Regions from separate parts of the Clostridium sp. HMP27 genome, predicted to be linked through region 1. Evidence: a T-box and tRNA genes for the amino acid it is inferred to sense, from the RefSeq annotation. Region 1 holds a T-box; the other holds one or more tRNA genes.
What was found. The T-box of region 1 lies ahead of thrS (threonine--tRNA ligase). A T-box ahead of a tRNA ligase gene usually reads a tRNA of that ligase, here a tRNA-Thr.
Positions count from the first base shown of each region.

Region 2: it has a tRNA-Thr gene. The T-box ahead of thrS (threonine--tRNA ligase) is inferred to sense a tRNA for this amino acid. The anticodon was not compared.

Region 1 is NZ_JMFY01000017.1:147-7,914, forward strand. Features, by position in the region: tRNA gene DP68_RS07760 (tRNA-Gly) at 1-33, shown strand, start outside; tRNA gene DP68_RS07765 (tRNA-Cys) at 43-117, shown strand; gene DP68_RS07770 (DUF6873 family GME fold protein) at 197-931, opposite strand; gene ytxC (putative sporulation protein YtxC) at 1,063-1,974, shown strand; T-box leader at 2,021-2,240, shown strand; gene thrS (threonine--tRNA ligase) at 2,296-4,218, shown strand; ribosomal protein L20 leader region at 4,260-4,378, shown strand; gene infC (translation initiation factor IF-3) at 4,446-4,940, shown strand; gene rpmI (50S ribosomal protein L35) at 4,962-5,159, shown strand; gene rplT (50S ribosomal protein L20) at 5,187-5,546, shown strand; gene DP68_RS07800 (TrkH family potassium uptake protein) at 5,693-7,039, shown strand; gene DP68_RS07805 (TrkA family potassium uptake protein) at 7,051-7,719, shown strand; gene DP68_RS07810 (RNA methyltransferase) at 7,738-7,768, shown strand, end outside.
Region 2 is NZ_JMFY01000024.1:25,410-38,677, reverse strand. Features, by position in the region: gene DP68_RS12805 (adenylosuccinate synthase) at 1-969, opposite strand, end outside; gene DP68_RS12800 (FAD-dependent protein) at 1,002-2,408, opposite strand; gene pgsA (CDP-diacylglycerol--glycerol-3-phosphate 3-phosphatidyltransferase) at 2,645-3,160, shown strand; gene DP68_RS12790 (ACT domain-containing protein) at 3,197-3,634, opposite strand; gene DP68_RS18980 (L,D-transpeptidase family protein) at 3,983-5,512, opposite strand; tRNA gene DP68_RS12780 (tRNA-Thr) at 5,660-5,735, opposite strand; gene DP68_RS12775 (replicative DNA helicase) at 5,820-7,157, opposite strand; gene lonC (Lon family ATP-dependent protease) at 7,171-9,015, opposite strand; gene rplI (50S ribosomal protein L9) at 9,082-9,525, opposite strand; gene DP68_RS12760 (DHH family phosphoesterase) at 9,522-11,516, opposite strand; gene DP68_RS12755 (YybS family protein) at 11,529-12,518, opposite strand; gene DP68_RS12750 (MazG-like family protein) at 12,530-12,847, opposite strand; gene rpsR (30S ribosomal protein S18) at 13,078-13,268, opposite strand, start outside.

The sequences.
Region 1 (7,768 bases):
ACGTCGCGAGTTCGAATCTCGTCTTCCGCTCCAATTTTATATGGCGCTATAGCCAAGTGGTAAGGCAGAGGTCTGCAAAACCTCTATTCCCCAGTTCAAATCTGGGTGGCGCCTCCATAACAAAAAAGCTTCTAGAGATTCTAGAAGCTTTTTTTCGTGCCACCCACGTGGCAAGTGGCAAGTTATAAACAGATTGTTAATCTGTAACTTGCCACTTGCCATGTGAGTGGCACTCAACTACAAAGATGCTACCTCTATCAATAAGTTTTCCATTTCTTAAATAAACAGGTTTCACATTATATTTTTCTAGAAATGATAGCACTTCTTTGCCATAAGCGTAATAAGACAAGTTCCCATAGAAGGCTAAGGTATTATCATCTATTTTGCCGCAACATCCTCCTATAAAGCCATAGTCAAGCCCAGGAAGTTCAATATCACCTGGAGGTAATAAAAGCACATCAATATCGGTGCTATTAAGAGAGTTAGCTATGCTTTTATCACTAGTTATTAGTGCTCTTTCAGAAACTATAGCAGTGGAGCATTTAGTATAGCCTTGTTTTACATTTATTGAAATTTTATCTTTTACTTTATTAAGCAATGTTTCATCAGTGTATTTTAAGTAATGCATAAATAGTTTTGATAAGTTAACCGCATTTAGTGTAATATCGTAAGGGTATTTATCAGAAATTGATGAGTTAGATTTTAACACATTGAAATTTAAAGATTTCAGCAATTCGACAAAATCAGTAGGCATATCTTTGTGTACTAATATGCTTTCCTTATCTATTATATGAATAAGTATATCGGGATGGCCGCATACAGCCGTATATAGTTTTTCGTAAGGAGGACAAGTTAATACTTTGCATCCTAGTTTTTCTAAATTGCTTTTTTCTACAAGATTTATTCTATAATCTACTAATGCATATTTCATATTTCTCACCTATATTACATATTAAGTTAGTTATGCTATTTTTGTCAAATTTCCTGGGAAATATGTTCAAGCATGCTATGTATACACTTTTAAATTTCACATATACTATCCTAGAAAGGAGTGAGAATAGTATGGAGCACTTTACATTGGTATATGAAAATGAAGTAGAAGATATTATAGATAGTGTTAATAGCTTAAAAGAATATTTTAAAAATAAAGAAATAGAAGTTGGAATATGGGAAAGCATACATGAAAGCACTCACTTTCTTAAAATATATTTTGCTAAGGAAAAGTTTAATGAAAAATACTTTCAAATCTTTAATTTATATATAGCTAATATATTATATAGGGAAGTTGTAAAAGAATTTTTTAAAAAAAATCTTTTAGATTTTTTAGCAGAGAATTATTTTTTTCTTACTGATGAGGAAATAATAGAAATAAAAAATAAAAGTGTAGAGATATTTAATAACGAAACTTTTTTAATAGATGATAAAAATATATTTTATTTAAATAGAAAAAATGAAATGATAGATAAGATAATAGATTGTGTAAAAGAAAATAACGAAATAAATATAAATGGATTTGTAATGTTTAGGATGAAGGAATTGCAGATATACTTAGAAGGCATACTTGAAAAAATAGTAGAAGACCATATGGTTGAAAAGGAATATGATGAATTTATAAAGTTACTTCAGTACTTCGTAAACATACAAGAAAGTAGAATAGATGAATTAAATATAATTATAGATATAGAGGGAAGATATATACTTAGGGATAAAGACGGCAATGATATAACAGAAAGTTTTATGGCTGATATACATAAAAGTAAAATAAGTACTGAAGTTTTAAATGGTGTAAATTTTGAAGATATGCTTATAAGTAATTTAATAACTTATTGTCCGGAAAAAATAGTCATACATTGTTCGGAAAATTCTTTTAATCAAGAAATAATAAGCACCATAAGTAAGGTGTTTCTTCAAAAGGTGGAATTTTGTAGTGAGTGTAAGATGTGCAATAAAATAAAAAGAAAAAGTCCGTTGTAAAAGTCGCAGTTTTTATTGACAGAATTTAATGTTAATAATATAATTAAAAAAAGCAATGAAAAGGAAGAGTAAGCAATTAAATTATTACTAGAGAGGAAAATTCACTGGCTGAAAGATTTTCTTAATAATGTTGTTGAAAACCACCTTAGAGCTGTATACTGAAATTTAGTAAGTATTACCGTTGCCTGCGTTAAGGGTTCAAAGAAGATAATATATTATATGTATTATTAATTTGGGTGGAACCACGGTTATAAATCGTCCCAGTGTATGGGGGGATTTTTTATTTTTTGCAATATATTTAAATTAAATAAGGAGGATATTATGATTAAGGTAACTTTAAAAGATGGAAAAGTTTTAGAGGTTGAAAAGGGAACTAAGGTAGCGGATATAGCTATGAAGATAAGCCCTGCACTTTACAAAAAAGCATTAGGAGCAAAAATAAATGGTGAGGCTAGTGAGTTAATGACAGAAATACATAACGACTGCTCTCTTGAAATATTAACATTTGAAGATGAAGGTGGTAAATTAACATTAAGACACACTGCTTCACATATACTTGCTCAAGCAGTGAAGAGACTTTACCCAGAAGTAAAATTAGCAATAGGACCTGCTATAGATACAGGTTTTTACTATGATTTTGACGCCGATTTTACTTTTACTCCAGAAATGTTCGATAAGATAGAAAAAGAAATCCAAAATATAATAAAAGAAGATTATGCATTAGAAAAATTCGAACTTTCAAGAGAAGATGCTATAAAATTAATGAAGGAAAATAATGAATTATATAAGGTTGAATTAATTCAAGATCTTCCAGAGGATGCGGTTATATCTTTCTATAAGCAGGGAGATTTTACAGACCTATGTGCAGGCCCTCATGTGCCATCTACAGGAAAGGTTAAGGCAATGAAACTTCTTTCAGTAGCAGGAGCTTATTGGAGAGGCGACGAAAAAAATAAAATGCTTCAAAGAATATACGGAACAGCATTCACTAAAAAGAGTGAATTAGAAGAATACCTACATATGTTAGAAGAAGCTAAAAAGAGAGATCATAGAAAACTAGGTAAGGAATTAGACTTATTCAGCCTACATGAAGAAGGTCCAGGATTCCCATTTTTCCATCCTAAGGGAATGGTAGTTAGAAATCTTCTTGAAAATTACTGGAGAGAAACACATACTAAAGCAGGATATCAAGAAATAAGAACTCCTATTATATTAAATGAAAAATTATGGCATCAGTCAGGTCACTGGGATCACTATAAGGATAATATGTATTTTACACAAATAGATGGAGAAGATTTTGCTGTAAAGCCGATGAATTGTCCAGGATCAATACTTGTTTATAAGAGCGCAATGCATTCTTATAAGGAATTTCCACTTAGACTTGGTGAACTAGGAATGGTTCACAGACATGAACTATCTGGAGCTTTACATGGTCTTATGAGAGTAAGATACTTTACTCAAGATGATGCTCATATCTTTTTAACTAGAGAGCAAATAAAAGACGAAATATTAAATGTAATTAAATTAATAGATGGATTTTATAAGAGCTTTGGTTTTGAGTATTTTGTTGAATTATCTACAAGACCAGAGGACTCAATGGGTAGTGAAGAAGATTGGGAAGCAGCTACAAATGGACTTGCAGAAGCTTTAAATGCCGCAGGATTAAGTTATAAGGTAAATGAAGGGGATGGAGCATTCTATGGCCCTAAAATAGATTTCCACTTAAAAGACTGTTTAGGAAGAACATGGCAGTGTGGTACTATACAGCTTGATTTCCAAATGCCAGAAAGATTTGATTTAACTTATGTAGGAGCAGATGGAGAAAAACATAGACCAGTTATGGTTCACAGAGTTGTATTTGGAAGTATAGAAAGATTTATAGGAATACTTATAGAAAACTATGCTGGAGCATTCCCAACTTGGCTTGCACCAGTACAGATTAGAGTATTGAATATAACAGATTCACAAAAAGATTATGCTAAAAACATAGTTGAAACTCTTAAAGAAAGAGGATTAAGAGTAGAATTAGATGACAGAAATGAAAAAATAGGATACAAGATAAGAGAAGCACAGCTTCAAAAAATTCCTTATATGATTGTAATAGGAGATAAGGAAATGCAAGCAGGAAAAATAGCCTTAAGAACAAGAAAAGGCGGAGATTTAGGAGCAATGGAATTGAATGATTTCATAGCTAAGATAGAAGAAGAAATCAAAAGTAAATCAACTGAAGGATGCACTTTATAAAAAACTTGTTGACAAGTAGATAATATTATAGTAAAATTTGTTGTGTTAAGAAGAAACCAGCCGTTTCTCACCTTACAGCATCGCTAGTAGGGTTATATGGATAGCAATTTTTATTTTGTTGCATATAAAAGGACGGCATTTGCCGTCCTTTTTTTAATACATAAAATAATCATTTATTTGATGTTTATTTCTCTTGGGAGGTGAATGTTATTAGTAAAGATTACCTTATGAATGAAGATATAAGGGAAAAAGAGCTAAGAGTAATTGGCGATAATGGCGACCAATTGGGAATATTGAGTTCCTCTGAGGCTCTAAAAATTGCAGAAGAGAAGGAACTAGATTTAGTAATGATAGCTCCTACTGCTAAACCTCCTGTTTGTAGGATAATGAATTATGGAAAATTCATTTATGAGCAGGCTAAAAAAGACAAAGAGGCTAAGAAAAATCAAAAAGTTGTTAACATTAAAGAAGTTAGATTAAGCCCAAGTATAGAGGAACATGATATTGAAATTAAGGCTAACAATGCAAGGAAATTTTTACTTGCAGAAGATAAAGTTAAAGTAACTGTTAGATTTAGAGGCCGAGAAGCTGAATATTCACATTTAGGTAAAAAAATATTAGATTTATTTTTGACAAAACTTGAAGGTGTGTGTATAGTTGAAAAGCCAGCTAAATTAGAAGGAAAAAATATGACAATGATTTTAGCTCCTAAAAGGGCTTGATATTGAGAGGAGGAAAAGATTATGCCAAAAATGAAATCAAAAAAAGCTGCTGCAAAGAGATTTAAGCTTACAGGAACAGGAAAGCTAAAGAGAGCTAAAGCTTTCAAGAGCCATATCCTAACTAAAAAGAGTGCAAAGACAAAAAGAAATTTAAGACAGACAGCATATGTGTCTGAAACACAGGAAAAAGTAATGAAGAAATTATTACCATACCTATAATAGGTAGGCTAGAAGGAGGTTTATTAAATGGCAAGAGTTAAAAGAGCTATGAACGCTCGTAAATATCATAAAAAAGTGTTAAAACTTGCAAAAGGTTACTATGGAGCAAAAAGCAAGTTATTCAAAACAGCTAATGAATCAGTTATAAGAGCATTAAGAAATGCTTACGTAGGAAGAAAGTTAAGAAAAAGAGACTTTAGAAAACTATGGATAGCTAGAATTAATGCAGCAACAAGAATGAATGGTCTTTCTTATTCAAGATTCATGAATGGAATGAAGCTTTCAGGAATAGATATAAACAGAAAGATGCTTTCTGAAATAGCTATAAATGATCCAAAGGCATTTGCAGAATTAGTAGAAGTAGTAAAAAAACAGCTTAACGCTTAATAAAAAATGCAGCTTTTAAAGCTGCATTTTTTAAATTTTACGGAATTATTTATATAAATATTATCTACATAAGTTTGACAATTTGTATGCCAATGCTATAATAATTGTTAATGCCATGGAATTATAGTAATCATGAGGTGCTTAAAATGAAAATTAGTATAGGGAAGTACTTTAAACTTACCCCGGTGCAAATCTTAGCAGTAGGTTTTGCAACGGTTATATTGATAGGGGCAATTTTATTAAATTTACCTATAGCCTCCCAGAATGGGAGCAGGACTCCATTCATAGATTGTCTTTTTGTTTCTACTTCGGCTACGTGTGTAACGGGACTTGTAACAGTAGATACAGGAACTCATTGGAGCTATTTTGGTAAAACCGTAATAATGTTTTTGATTGAAATAGGTGGATTAGGATTTATGTCCTTTGCTACATTAATAGCTCTTTTGCTAGGAAAACGGATTACCTTAAAAGAAAGATTAGTTATGCAAGAGGCTCTTAATTCGTTTTCACTTCAGGGATTAGTGAAAATGGCTAAGTATGTATTGATTTTTACATTTTCAATACAGCTAGCTGGAGCATTATTATTATCAACTCAATTTATACCTGAGTTTGGACTTGTAAAAGGAATATATTATAGTGTTTTTCATTCTATTTCAGCCTTTTGTAATGCAGGATTTGATCTTATGGGAGAGTTCAGAAGTCTTACTCCTTACGCAGATAACACTGTTATAATTATAACAATAGGTAGTCTTATAATAATAGGTGGACTAGGATTCTATGTATGGCAAGAAATTTATAACTTTAAAGGATTAAGAAAGCTATCACTTCATTCAAAAGTAGCTCTTTCAGTTACTGCTTTTTTACTAGTTACTGGAACTATACTTATGTTTATATTTGAAAGCAATAATCCGGGAACTATGAAGAATATGTCCTTTAAGGGAAAAGTTTTATCTTCATTTTTTGCAGCTGTAACGCCAAGAACTGCTGGATTTAATTCTATTTCTACCAGTGATATGACTAATGCAGGAGTCTTTTTAACTATTATTTTAATGTTTATAGGTGGAGCACCAGGCTCTACTGCTGGAGGTATTAAAATAACTACTGCAGGAGTTTTGGCTATGACTGTGATTAGTATTGTAAAAGGCAGAGAAGATACTGAAATATACAAGAAGAGATTAGCAAAGGATACTGTTTATAAGTCTTTATCAATTACTATCATTGCATTAGTATTGATAATAACAGTTATTATGTTACTTTCTTTAACTGAACCAAGTGCATCGCTTGAGTATATATTATATGAAGCAACATCAGCCTTTGGTACAGTAGGTATGTCATTAGGACTTACGACTGAATTATCTTTTGCAGGAAAGATAATTGTTGCATTTACAATGTATTGTGGAAGGTTAGGCCCACTTACTGTATTTCTTGCTCTAGCTAATAGAGTAAATTCAAATAAAATAAAATATCCTGAAGATAAGATACTAGTAGGATAAGGAGTGTTATTATGGCAAAGAAACAGTTTGTTGTTATAGGTTTAGGTAGATTTGGAACTTCAGTGGCTAAGACACTATATTCGCTAGGTAATGATGTTTTAGCAATAGATGTAGATGAGGAAACAGTACAAAATATATCGGATAGTGTTACTCATTCTGTGCAGGCAGATGCTACAGATGAAAATACTTTAAGATCTCTTGGAATAAGAAATTTTGATGTGGCTGTAGTAACCATAGGCTCGGATTTACAATCTAGTGTTATGGTGACCTTATTGCTAAAAGAATTAGGTGTAGATCTTATAATAGCAAAGGCAAATAGTGAGATTCATGCAAAGGTACTTTACAAAATAGGTGCAGATAGAGTTGTTCTTCCTGAAAGGGATATGGGAGTCAGAGTAGCTCATAACTTAGTATCTTCAAATATATTAGACTATATAGAATTATCACCAGATTACAGCATAGCTGAAATAGCAAATCCAAAGGCATGGCAAGGAAAAACTCTTCAAGAGTTAAATTTAAGAGCTAATTTTGGAATAAATATAGTTGCTGTAAAAAAGGATAATGATATTAATGTATCTCCTATGGCAGATGATAAGTTAGAAGCTGGAGACGTAATAGTTGCAATCGGCTGTGCAGATGAGCTGAATAAATTAGAAAACCAAATTGGAAATAGCAAATAAGAAAAAGGTGGAGTATTTTTGGAAAAGATAACTAGTAAAGATAATTCAT
Region 2 (13,268 bases), on a different contig from region 1:
TGAAACTCTAGCTGCAGTTTTTAATATAACCAAATCTAGCCATCCACATCTTCTTGCTCTTCCAGTAGTTACTCCATATTCATGGCCCTTTTCTCTTATCCATTCACCTGTTTGATCAGAAAGCTCTGTAGGGAATGGTCCTTTACCAACTCTAGTTGTATAAGCTTTTGCTATACCCACTGCATTAGTTATCATAGTTGGACCAATACCTGCTCCTGTACATACTCCACCTGCAATGGTATTAGAAGATGTTACGTAAGGATACGTACCATAATCTATATCTAGTAGTGTACCCTGAGCTCCTTCAAATAATACTTCCTTTTTAGCCTTGATATTATCATATACTACTACAGAAGTCTCTGTAACATATTCCCTCATTTTTTCAGCGTAGTTTATATATTCATTAAATATAGTGTCAAAATCAAGACCTTCTTCTCCATATATCTTAGTTATAATATCATTTTTATCTTTTACATTTTCTGAAAGCTTTTCTTTAAAAACTTCAGTATGCATTAAATCACATACCCTTATACCGCTTCTTTCCATCTTATCTGTATAACAAGGACCTATTCCTTTTCCTGTAGTTCCGATATCCTTACTTCCTCTATACCTTTCCTTTATGCCATCTAACACTCTATGGTATGGCATTATAAGCTGCGCTCTATCGCTTATTAAAAGATTCTTAGGTGTGATTTCCACTCCAAGTTCTTTTAAGTATTCCATTTCTTCAAACAACGCCTTTGGATCTAATACTACACCATTACCTATTATATTTAACTTATTTCCATAAAGTATGCCTGACGGAATTAAGTGAAGCTTATATTGTTTTTCTCCAACTTCTACTGTGTGACCAGCGTTATTACCACCTTGATATCTAACAACCACATCTGCATTTTCTGCAAGGTAATCTGTCATTTTACCCTTTCCTTCATCTCCCCATTGAGCTCCTAATACTATATATGATGACATACAAATTCCTCCTAATCTTTAATAAAAATCATCTAAAGTTTTTTATCTATATCTCTAGCCACTACTACTCCTGTAACTGATGCTTGCATAAGTCCTCTAGTAATTCCAGCTCCGTCGCCTATTGTATAAAAGTTTTCTACAGCAGTTTCAAAATGATTATTTGTTTCAAATTTACTTGAATAAAACTTTACTTCTACTCCATATAACAAAGTATTTTTGCTATATAGCCCTGGTGCTATTTTGTCAAAAGCCTTTAAAGCTTGAACTATAGATGTGAGATGTCTTTGAGGTAATACAAAACTTAAATCTCCTGGTACAGCTGACTTTAATGTAGGGATTGTGGTTGATTTGCTAAGCCTTGAAGCATCTGTTCTTCTTCCATTTAATAAATCTCCAAGTCTTTGAACCATGATTCCTCCACCAGTTAACATGTTTCCTAACTTTGCAATATATTTTCCATAATCTATTGGTTGATTAAAGGGCTCTGTAAATGTAGTGGATACTAATAATGCAAAATTAGTATTTTCTGTTCTAAGCTCCTTTTCTGAATAACTATGTCCATTTACCACAGCTATATTTTCGTCATAATGTTCCTCGGATACTACTCCTCCTGGATTCATACAAAAAGTTCTTACCTTATTTTCAAATTCATCAGAATAATAAACAAGCTTTGCCTCATAAAGGTCCTTTGTTAAGTGATCCATAATGGAATTAGGCACTTCAACTCTGACTCCTATATCAACTGCATTATTTTTAGTTTTTATATTGTGAGTCTTAGCCTGCTTATTAAGCCATTCAGCCCCACCTCTTCCTGGCGCTGCTATAACATAATCTGCATATACGGTTTTTAGTCCTTCTTTATTCTTAATAGTAATTCCTTTGATTTTTTCATCTTCCATTAACAACTCTTCAACTTCTGTTAACTCACTAAAATCTGTATTTGTATTGTTAATTAAGTGATAATACATGGCTCTTAAAACATCATAAGCAAGCTCTGTACCCAAGTGCCTTACTGGGCATTCCACAAGTCTTATATTATGTTTACTTGCCTCATATTTTATTTTATCTACTTTCTCATTATTTAATCCATAAACTGTTTCGTTTGCTCCAAATTTTAGATATATATCATCACAATATTTAATTAAGTCCTTACACTCTTCTTCACTAAAATATTCTAGTATTCTTCCACCAACTTCAGGGCTTAAAGAAAGCTTTCCATCAGAAAAAGCCCCTGCACCAGACCATCCAAATGTTATTCCACAAGGATTACAATTCACACATTTACCTGTAGTTCTAGCGGGACATGCTCTCTTTTCTATATTTCTTCCTTTATCTATTATAAGAACATTTATCTCTGGCCTCAATTTAGTAATCTCTAAAGCTGTAAATATACCTGCAGGGCCAGCACCTATTACTATTATATCATACTTATTTTTCATACTATCCCCTCCCGTATCATGGTAGCAAATTTAAAATCATCCGTCAATACATATACGAATATTTGAAGGTGTATTTGTCTTAAAATTCGTCAAAAATATCTATAATTAACTTTTTATATATTTCAAAAATTTGTTTAATATTTTATATAAATTCATTATCAATTATTATATACATTGTTATAATATTAATATAACCATTTATTAAGATTTACACTAATTATATAGGAGCGATTTAAATGAATATTCCTAATTTACTTACGCTTTTTAGAATGTTCCTTATTCCATTATTTATTCTTATATTTTTTTCAAATATAACTAATAGCTTTGCATATTCTATATATACTTTTTTAATAGCAGGTTTTACTGATGTATTAGATGGATACATTGCCCGAAAACACAATTTGATAACTAAGTGGGGAACAGTATTAGACCCTTTAGCTGATAAATTAATGCTAATAACAGTATTATCTTGCCTTACATTAAAAAATTTAATACCTAGTGTAATTTTGATAGTTGTAACTATTAAAGAAGTTGCTATGATTATCGCAGGAGTTCTCCTTTATAATAAGAACTTTATCATTCCTTCTAATATCTTTGGAAAAGTGTCTACACTTATTTTTTATTTAGCCATACTAGTTTTAAGCTTTAATATCTTATATGGAAGATACATTCTATACTTAGCAGTTATAAGTGCACTTGTAGCATTTTTTAACTATTTAATGCTATATATAAAAAAAAGAGATGAAGCATAACTTGCAACATCTCTTTTACCGCTTTACTAAGCATTATTAATCCATAGCCACTAATTCAAGCTTTATTACATGATTCATGTCTCTAATCTCATCTAAAAATTCATTTAATTCTACATTTAAACTTGACATATCAAATGTAATATTTACATTTGCTGAATTATTAATTGGGATTTCCTGATTTATGGTTAATATGTTTCCCTTATAAAAAGCAACCTTATCTAATATCTTTGAAAGAGTTCCCGGTTCATGATCTAAGGTTAAAGCTATTATAACTTTTCTAGTATTTAGATTTTCTGAGACAGCAAATACATAATCTTTATATTTATAATAAGTACTTCTACTTATACCAATAATTTTTACTGCTTCAGTTATCTCTTTTACCTTTCCTGATTTCATTAACTCTTTTACTTCTAAAACCTTTTCAAATACATTGGGTAATACACTAGTATGTATCATTAAAAACTTACTTGTCATAATTTCACCTCATCAATACTATAATGATATGTTAATTATACAATAATGCTATCATATATAAAATAAACATACAACTGCTTTATTTTATTTAGTATAGGCAACTTAAGCTTAATTATGAATTTTTTATTGACATATATACCTTTAAATGCTAGAATAATTCTGTTCAATTATTGGAAACACATGTTTTTGCAATGCAAACACAGGATTTTCACTATGCTTACAAATTTAGAATTAATTTATAAGAATTTTTCATTAAACAGTTATGTAAATATATATGAAACCGTGAAAATGTTTTAGGTACTGAAAAAAGGAGAGCAAATCTTGCTCCCCTTTTTTTGTTATATCATTTTAATCTTGTATTACTACTAAAGCATTACGTGGAATATTATCATACATCCACTTAATATATGCATCAGGTAATCTTATGCATCCATGAGATGCTCTTGTTCCAAGCTTTTCATATTCAGATGTCATAATAGAACCATCTAAGTTATGAAGTACACTATGGAACAAATAATCATAATTTATTCTTATAAAATTATAACATATATATCCCTTATCTTGACCAAAGGATGGTCCCCTTGCCCCTGTTAAATATTTTCCTGTAGGAGTAGGTGTATAATATCCACCTGTTGAACATATAAAGGTTTTATAAAGCTGCCCCGATTTATATATATATACCTTCTGATCACTTATATCTACTACTATACTATATGAATTCACAGGAGTTGTCTTCTTAACGTAATCTTTTCTTATATATCCCTTTATAATGTTTGAAGTTTCATAGTCTCTTGTTTGTACATAATAGAAGTCTCCGCTTGTTCCCAATATATTTAACACCTGAGTACTACCATAAATATATCCTAATATTTTAGAAGAGGTGCTTGCACTTTGTCTTACATTAATTCGTTCAACCTCACTAGCATTGCCTACATAAACTGACTCAATTTTAGGTGCTTCTGGATATGCTGGCTTAGGTGGTGCCGGCCTCTTTACAACTTTAACATCATAACTCTGTAATGAATCATAATCTCCTAATGAATCTTTATACTTTCCTGGTATATTAGCTTTTTTTACCCTAATCTGTACTTTATAATCTCCTAAAGCAAGATTACTTATTTCTATTTTTGATTCTTGAGTTCCTAAATATGCAGTTGAGTATGCTGAAGTTACTTCAGACCACTTTTTACTACTATTTGAATATATAAAAGCCTTATATTGAACATAATCATTAAGGTTAGAAGTTAATCTTAATGTTATTTTATCTCCTTCGTATACACTGCTTGAGCTTAAGTTAGCCTTTAATTGTGGTAATATATCTTGCTCAGATGTTACATCTAGTACTTTTAAATCCTCATATTTAACTTCTGCAGCTCCAATTTGCATGGATTTAGTTCCTTCTGAATCTAAAAGTTTAGCAAAGACATATACCTTATATTTACCTGATAAAAGTTGAGGCATTACCTTAACATAACTATCCTTAGTCTTAATGCCTTCTGAATAATTAATCGTAATATCTTTCCACTCATTTTTATCTATTGACTGCAATACGACCTTATATTGAACTTCTTTCTCATAAGCAGATTTTATAATAAGTACTGCCCTATCCTTTTCAAAAATCCTTTGCTTATCTATTTCTATTGTTGCATCTTTTAATATAGAATTTTCTTGCCCTGGATTTTCTAGAATCTCCTCAGTAGTGTTAGGCTCTTTAACATCATTAGTAATTACCGCATTCTCATTATCTCCTTGAGTATCACTTATAATTACTGTATTATTATCTCCTGCCTTAACCTTATTAACAGGGAAATACATAACCATGCTAAATGCCATTAAAATAATAAAAAATAAATTAATACGCTTTAACTCTTTAACCATAACCGGCCTCCATTTTTTTATATAAGTTAGTACAAGCTATGACTATATTATAATACAAAACCCGGCTTTTATGGTGATAAGTTTATATATTAAGTTAAATTTAATAATTGCTTTATTGCTAAAAATCCCCCTTAAATTTCAATAACTTGGTGCTCCCGACAGGAATCGAACCTGCGACCTACTGATTACGAATCAGTTGCACTACCAACTGTGCTACAGGAGCATACTCCATATATATACTACCATAATTATACATTTACATCAATTCATGAATTAAAAAAACAAGTAGGTAATCCCTACTTGTTTCTTATTCTTGATGTATAACATCTAATCTACCAAACTTACTATATTGCCCTAACCATGCCAGTTTAACTGTTCCAGTAGGACCATTTCTTTGTTTAGCTATAATGCATTCTGCTACGTTTTTCTCTTCAGTTTCCTTATTATAGTACTCATCCCTATATAAGAACATAACTAAATCCGCATCCTGCTCTATAGAACCTGACTCTCTTAAGTCAGATAACATTGGTCTATGATCTGTTCTTTGTTCAGGAGCACGAGAAAGCTGAGATAATGCTATTACAGGACATTGCATTTCCTTTGCCAGTGCCTTAATAGATCTAGATATTTCAGATACCTCTTGTTGTCTACTTTCATTACCCCTGCTTCCTGACATAAGCTGTAGATAATCTATAAGTATTAAATCTATTCCATGTTCTATCTTTAACTTTCTACATTTAGATCTCATTTCCATAACAGAGATACCTGCGGTATCATCTATAAATATTCTAGCTGTTGAGAGTGGTCCTGATGCTTTTGCTATACTTTCCCAATCCTTATCCTCCAAATTTCCTGTTCTAAGCTTTAACATATCTACATTAGCTTGTGAACATAGGAGTTTATATGCTAGCTGTTCCTTAGACATTTCCAGTGAAAACACAGCCACACTTTTTCCTTCTCTAAGTGCTGCATATTCTGCTAAGTTAAGGGCAAAAGTTGTCTTTCCCATAGAAGGTCTAGCTGCAATTAGCACCATATCTCCTCTTTGAAAACCAGAAGTTTTAGAATCCAGCTCAGGGAAACCTGAAGGTACGCCTGTTACACCGCCTTTATTATTAAAGAGTCGTTCTATTTCTAAAAATCCTCTTTCAAGTACAGTGTTCATGGCCTCAAACTCACTTGTATCTCTGTTACTCCCTATATCAAAAATCTTTTTTTCTGCTATATCTACAACAGAAGCTACATCATCTTGCTTATTATAACTTTGTTCTATAATATCAGTAGATGCACGTATAAGTTTCCTTAGTGTAGATTTATCTTTAACAATCTTTATATAAGATTGAAGATTAGCTGTAGAGATAACCGAAGTACAAACCTGACTTATATAAGTTATTCCTCCAGCATCTTCAAGTCTCTCCTTTGATTGCAAATGTTCTGTGAGAGTTATCAAATCTACCGCTGTATCCTTTTGATATAAGTCCATTATTGCATTAAATATTACTTGATGAGCATCTTTATAAAAATCTGAGGCTTGTAAAACTTCTGCTGATTGTGCTATTGAGGTTTTGTCTATGATCATGGAACCAAGCACACTTTGTTCTGCCTCTAAATTATGGGGCATGCTTCTTAATACTGATGTATCCAAACCTCATCTCTCCTTAGTCTTTAAACACTAGCTTCATTAATTCCTCTATATCTTCTACTGCCTTTACTTCTATATCCTTTAAACCCACAGGGACTTCTTTACTATTGTCCTTAGGTATTATAATTTGTCTTATACCTTTTCTTCTAGCACCGTATATTTTTTCAAATATGCCCCCTACAGGCTTAACTTTTCCTCTTAAAGATATTTCTCCTGTTATTGCAATATCTTGTTTTATAGGTTTATTTAACAGCGAGCTTATTATACACATAGTAATAGCAGCACCTGCTGAAGGACCATCAATACGTCCTCCACCTATTATATTTACATGTATATCATAATCACTCATATCCTTATCGGTTATCTTTCTTATTACAGATGCAGCATTAAATACTGAATCCTTAGCCATAGAACCTGCAGTATCATTAAATCTTACCTTGCCTTGTCCTTTTTCTTTAGCATCAAATACAGCTGCTTCAATTTCAATGGTAGAACCTATATATCCACTAACTCCTAGTCCATAAATGTGACCTATTTCATACTTATCTCCATTTTGCACTTCTTCATACGGAGTAAGCCTATTTATGGATATAACTTGTTTTAAATCCTCTAGTGATATACTTACTTTTTCATTAGCATCTATATTATTCTTGTATAGTACATATCCATATACATCTGCAAGTATATTTACTGCTTTTCTTCCTTCTATGGTATATCTACTTATAATTTCTGCTAATCCATCTTCCATTTCTATATTTAACTTTTTTGCTGCATTTTCAATTATAATTTCTATATCCTTCGGGGTCAACGGCTCAAAATATACCTCAGTACATCTTGATCTTAAGGCAGGATTTATTTCTTCAGGTTCCCTAGTAGTTGCTCCTATAAGTATAAAGTCTGCAGGAGCCCCTTTATCAAATAAGTATTTAATATACTTAGGTGTACTTTCATCATCTGGGTCATAATAAGAAGATGAAAACTCAACTCTTTTATCTTCTAAAACCTTAAGAAGCTTATTTTGAAGTATATTGTCTAGTTCCCCTATTTCATCAATAAATAGAACTCCTCCATGAGCTTCTGTTACCAGGCCTGGCTTTGGTTCAGGTACTCCGATTTCTGCTAAATCTCTCTTACTTCCTTGATATATAGGATCATGAACAGATCCAAGTAAGGGATTAGTTATTTCTCTAGGATCCCATCTTAAAGTAGTACCATCCACTTCAACAAAGTTTGACTCTTCTTTAAATGGAGTATTCTTCATTTTCTTTGCTTCTTCTAAGGCCAATCTTGCAGCAGTAGTTTTACCTACTCCTGGAGGTCCATAGAGTATTATATGCTGAGGGTAAGGCGATGCAATTTTAGAAAGCAATGATTTTATAGCCCTTTCCTGACCTACAATCTCATCAAAACACTCTGGTCTTAAAAGAGATTGAATATTTTTAGTAAGCTTTTGTGAATCCAAAACTTCTAACTGAGCATACTTTTTAAGTGTCTTTGCATTTTCTGGTCCCTTTTGCTTTTTAATTATTCCAAGCCTTATCTCGTCTATATATTTTTCTTGCTTCTCATTTAAAAGAGTTTCCACTTCTTTCTCAATATTACTTTGAACATATCTTTTAGCAAGTATTTGTGATATCCATTCATTTGTATTTTGAAGAGCGTCATATACACTTTTTTTATCTGGAACGATTTCTATACCTTTTCCATCACTTATTATCTTATTTAAGGCATATAACCTTTTATATGGATCTACACCACTGATATATTTTTGCAACTTATATTTAACTATTCGTGATTTTATAGTTTTTTCATCTACTATTTTGCCCAGCATTTCCCACAACACATTTACTTGTGTTTCCATGGATAGAGAATCAACTATATCCTTTTCAAATTCACCAACAAATTGAGATTTCAACTCATATCCTCCTTATTGATGGTCCACAACAACTTTAATCTTTGTAGAAATTTCAGGGTATATTTTTACTTCTACCTCATAAGTTCCTAACTGTCTTATAATATCAACTACTATCTTTTTCTTATCTATATCTATATTAAACTTTTTCTTTAACTCCTCTGAAATGTCTTTACCTGTTATGGACCCAAATAATCTTCCATGTTCTCCAGTTTTAACTTTAATAAGTATTTCCTTGCCTTGTATTTCTTTAGCTAACTTTTGTGCCTGTTCTATTTCTGCAGTCTTTTGTCTTCTTTCTGCTTCCTTTTTATTGTTTAACACATGCATATTAGAATCGTTTGCCTCTATTGCTAATTTCCTTGGAAATAAGAAATTCCTTGCATATCCATCAGATGTATTAACTACATCACCTTTCTTTCCCAACTTTTTAACATCTTGTAATAATATTACCTTCATTTATAGTCACCTTCCCTTAAGTATTTATCTATAGCATTTTTTAATTTTTCTACAGCTTCTTCTATTGTATTAGACTTTAATTTAGCTCCTGCCATAGTCATGTGCCCACCACCACCTAAAGCTTCCAGTATTACCTGCACATTTATATCTCCTAAGGAACGACCACTTATGTGTATATCATCTTCTATTTTAGCAAAAACAAATGATGAATGAATACCTGTAATATTTAGTAGTTCATCCGCTGCTTGTGCAGCTAATACAATATTTTCTATATCCGGCGGGCATATTGATATGGCAATTCCATTTATTACTTCAGCTGACTTTATTATCTCATATCTTTTTAAATAAGTGTCTAAGTCATCTGAAAATAACTTCTTAACATCTATGGTATCAGCACCTAACTTTCTTAAAAAAGAGGCAGCCTCAAAAGTCCTTACCCCTGTCTTAAAATAAAAGTTTTTTGTATCTACACATATTCCTGCAAGCAAAGCCTCAGCTTCTAATATCTTTAATTGTGGCTTGTCACTCATATATTGTATCATTTCTGTTACCATTTCTGAAGTAGATGAAGCATATGGCTCTATATAACTCAATAAAGTTCCTTCTACAAAATTAGAGGACTTTCTATGATGATCTATTATAACCGTTTTCTTTGCCTTTTCTACTAATCTTATATCTTCCACATAGCCCTTACTATGAACATCCACTAATATAAGTAATGTATCTTCATCTAACTTATCTATAGCATCAATTGTACTTATAAATGCATTATTATAATCCTTTTCATTCTTAAGTTTTTCCATTATTATTTTAATACTGTTATTTACTTCATCTAATACTATATTACATTGCTTATTTAGAGAATTAACAGTACTATAAATACCAACTGCTGCTCCTAGACAATCTATATCCATATTTACATGACCCATAATAAGAACTGCACTACTTTCATTTATAAGATCTAAAAGAGCATGAGCTATAACTCTAGCTCTCACCTTAGTTCTTTTTTCTACTTCCTTAGTTTTTCCTCCATAAAAGGAAAGTTTCTCTCCATTTTTTACAACCGCTTGATCTCCCCCTCTTCCAAGGGCCAAATCTTTAGCTGATGCTGCAAACTTTTGATTTTCTATAGGATTTTTTCCACCTCGTCCTATACCTATGCTTAAAGTTACTGTAAGCTTATTTCCTATGTCTATTTCACGTATATTATCTAAGACATCGAACTTTTTTTCCATTTCTTTTTGAATATACTTGTTTTGAACAGATAATACATATTTATTTGAATCGTATTTTTTTGACATAGCATTAAGATTTTGAGAATAGCTATTAATAACTTTTTCTATTTCTGCTATCAAAATAGGTTTCTTATCTTCTTCAGTACTTTTTATCACTTCATCTAAATTATCTACCTCAATAAGCATTACAGTTTCCTTATTTTCATCAACACTTGTCATCATATGATAAAAATCTGTTACATCATATAGGTATACAAGAATCATCTTTTCTTTATTACTTACCTTACTTTCATTACCTTCAACTATATTAGTATAAATATCGAAGTAACTATCCTGTAGTTTTACATATTTAAATGAATTTTTTTTACCTTCTAATACTTGCCTTATATTTAGTTCTTTTATAAAATCATTTATATTTTTATCTAGTATATCTTGGTTACTTAAAACTTGGGAGAAATTTTGATTATACCACAATATATTTCCCTTTTTTCCTATTATAAGCATTGGAAAAGGTAAATTTACCAATGTATTTCTAGTGGCATTATCCATGTTTAAAGAAAAATTTTCTATAAACTTTTTCCACTTGTTTTTCTTAGTTTTATTTGTTCTTATATTGTATACTATAAGACCAATATATATAAAGCTAGCTAATAAACCAATTATATAATTATAATAACTTACAAACATAACCAATATAGCTATCATTATCATATAAATTTTGTTGGTAGTAAAAAAATAATTATAATTATTATCCATACGGGACCCCCATTAACTTGTTTTCCAAATCCTATTTGGGTCAAGCTTCCTAAAATCTGCAATGATATCTATTACTCCAAGTATTATATACACAATTGCTAATTGAGAAACTGTTGTAAATACTATTAATGCAACAATAACTCCCTTGGATAAACTTAATTTATTACTGAGATAATAAGTTACTAGTGCTATTCCATCAAATAAAAATGTATACAAAAGCATTAACTCTGAGGAAATCGATATATACTCCCCTACAGCTATATTTAACCTTATAAGTATTATTCCTATAAGCATTGTTATAGCTAATATTGTTACAAATCTTATATCAATATACATCTTGGAAAACTTAGGCATTTCCTTTATATTATATCCTAATTTTCTGAGTATTAATCGAGTAATTATATAACTTAAAAATGCAAATATAACCGAAGAAATAAGAAGAGCTGATGGTATAAGCTTCATCATATAATCTACTGTAAAAATACCTATCATACTTTTAAACATCTTAATTTGCTCTGATGGCATTCCCATTTTCTCGTAAAAACTTATACTCATATTCATAGATTCATTTATAGTCCTAACAACTTCACTCATAAATTTTGTTACACTTGTTCCACTAATTAATGTTATATATACAGTAAAGTCAATAACAGATCCTATTAAAGATGCCAATGCTAAAAGCATTATAGTGGTAGGTACACTTAGTTCTCTTTTTATACTATAACCTAATGCAATACCTGTAAGACCAAACATTATTGCACTAGTTAATCCGGATAGCGGGTTGTTAATTAAAGAAATTAATATACCACTTGCAGCTAAAGCTGTAAATGTAACCTTTGAATTATGTCTTAAATATAGCAATGTTACTGGGATTGGAAGAATAAACTTTAATACATATGAAAATATAGGCATGTATATATTTATTAACATTAAAATTAAAATAATACATGTCATAATTCCCGCTTCTACAGTACTTTTAGTAGCATATTTTTGATCTTTCATATTATTCCACCTTACTGCCTTTCCTTAAGATGGGAATATAATCTACTTAAATCCTTATTTTCCTTTTCTACTTTATCTTCCTCGAGTATTCCCATCTTTAATTTTCTTTTCATATTTTCATCCACTGCAGTATAAGAATATCCAAGTCTTTCTGCTAATATATATAATACTGTTATTGACCCTGCAATGCAGTCAAGTATAGCTTCTTGAGCTACATTACTTCCACGAGTTAATAATCTAAAAAAATCTCCTATTAAACATAACAGTTCTGCCTTTAGTTCCTCTATTACTTTTATGTTATGCATTATATTAAAATCATCCTTTTTCATGTTTTCACCTCTTTTAATTCCTTTTTACTAAAACCCGGTTATCTAAAGTTATACACATAATATAATTATAAGTTTACTATAAATATTTTACAATAATTATATTCCATTTTACCATTTATAATCCTTTATTGCACAAGGTTATATATCGATTAAAGCTCATTATGTATTTATATTGTATATAAAAAAAAGAAAGGATAAATCCTTTCTTTAAGCAATCTATATAAACTTTATTATTCTGTTGTGAATGGTAATAAAGCTATGTTTCTTGCTCTCTTTATTGCATCTGTAAGTGCTCTCTGATGTTTTGCACAAGTTCCGGAAATTCTTCTTGGAAGAATCTTTCCTCTTTCAGTTATATACTTTCTTAATTTGTTTATATCTTTGTAGTCAATGCTTTCTGCTTTGTCTACACAGAACATAC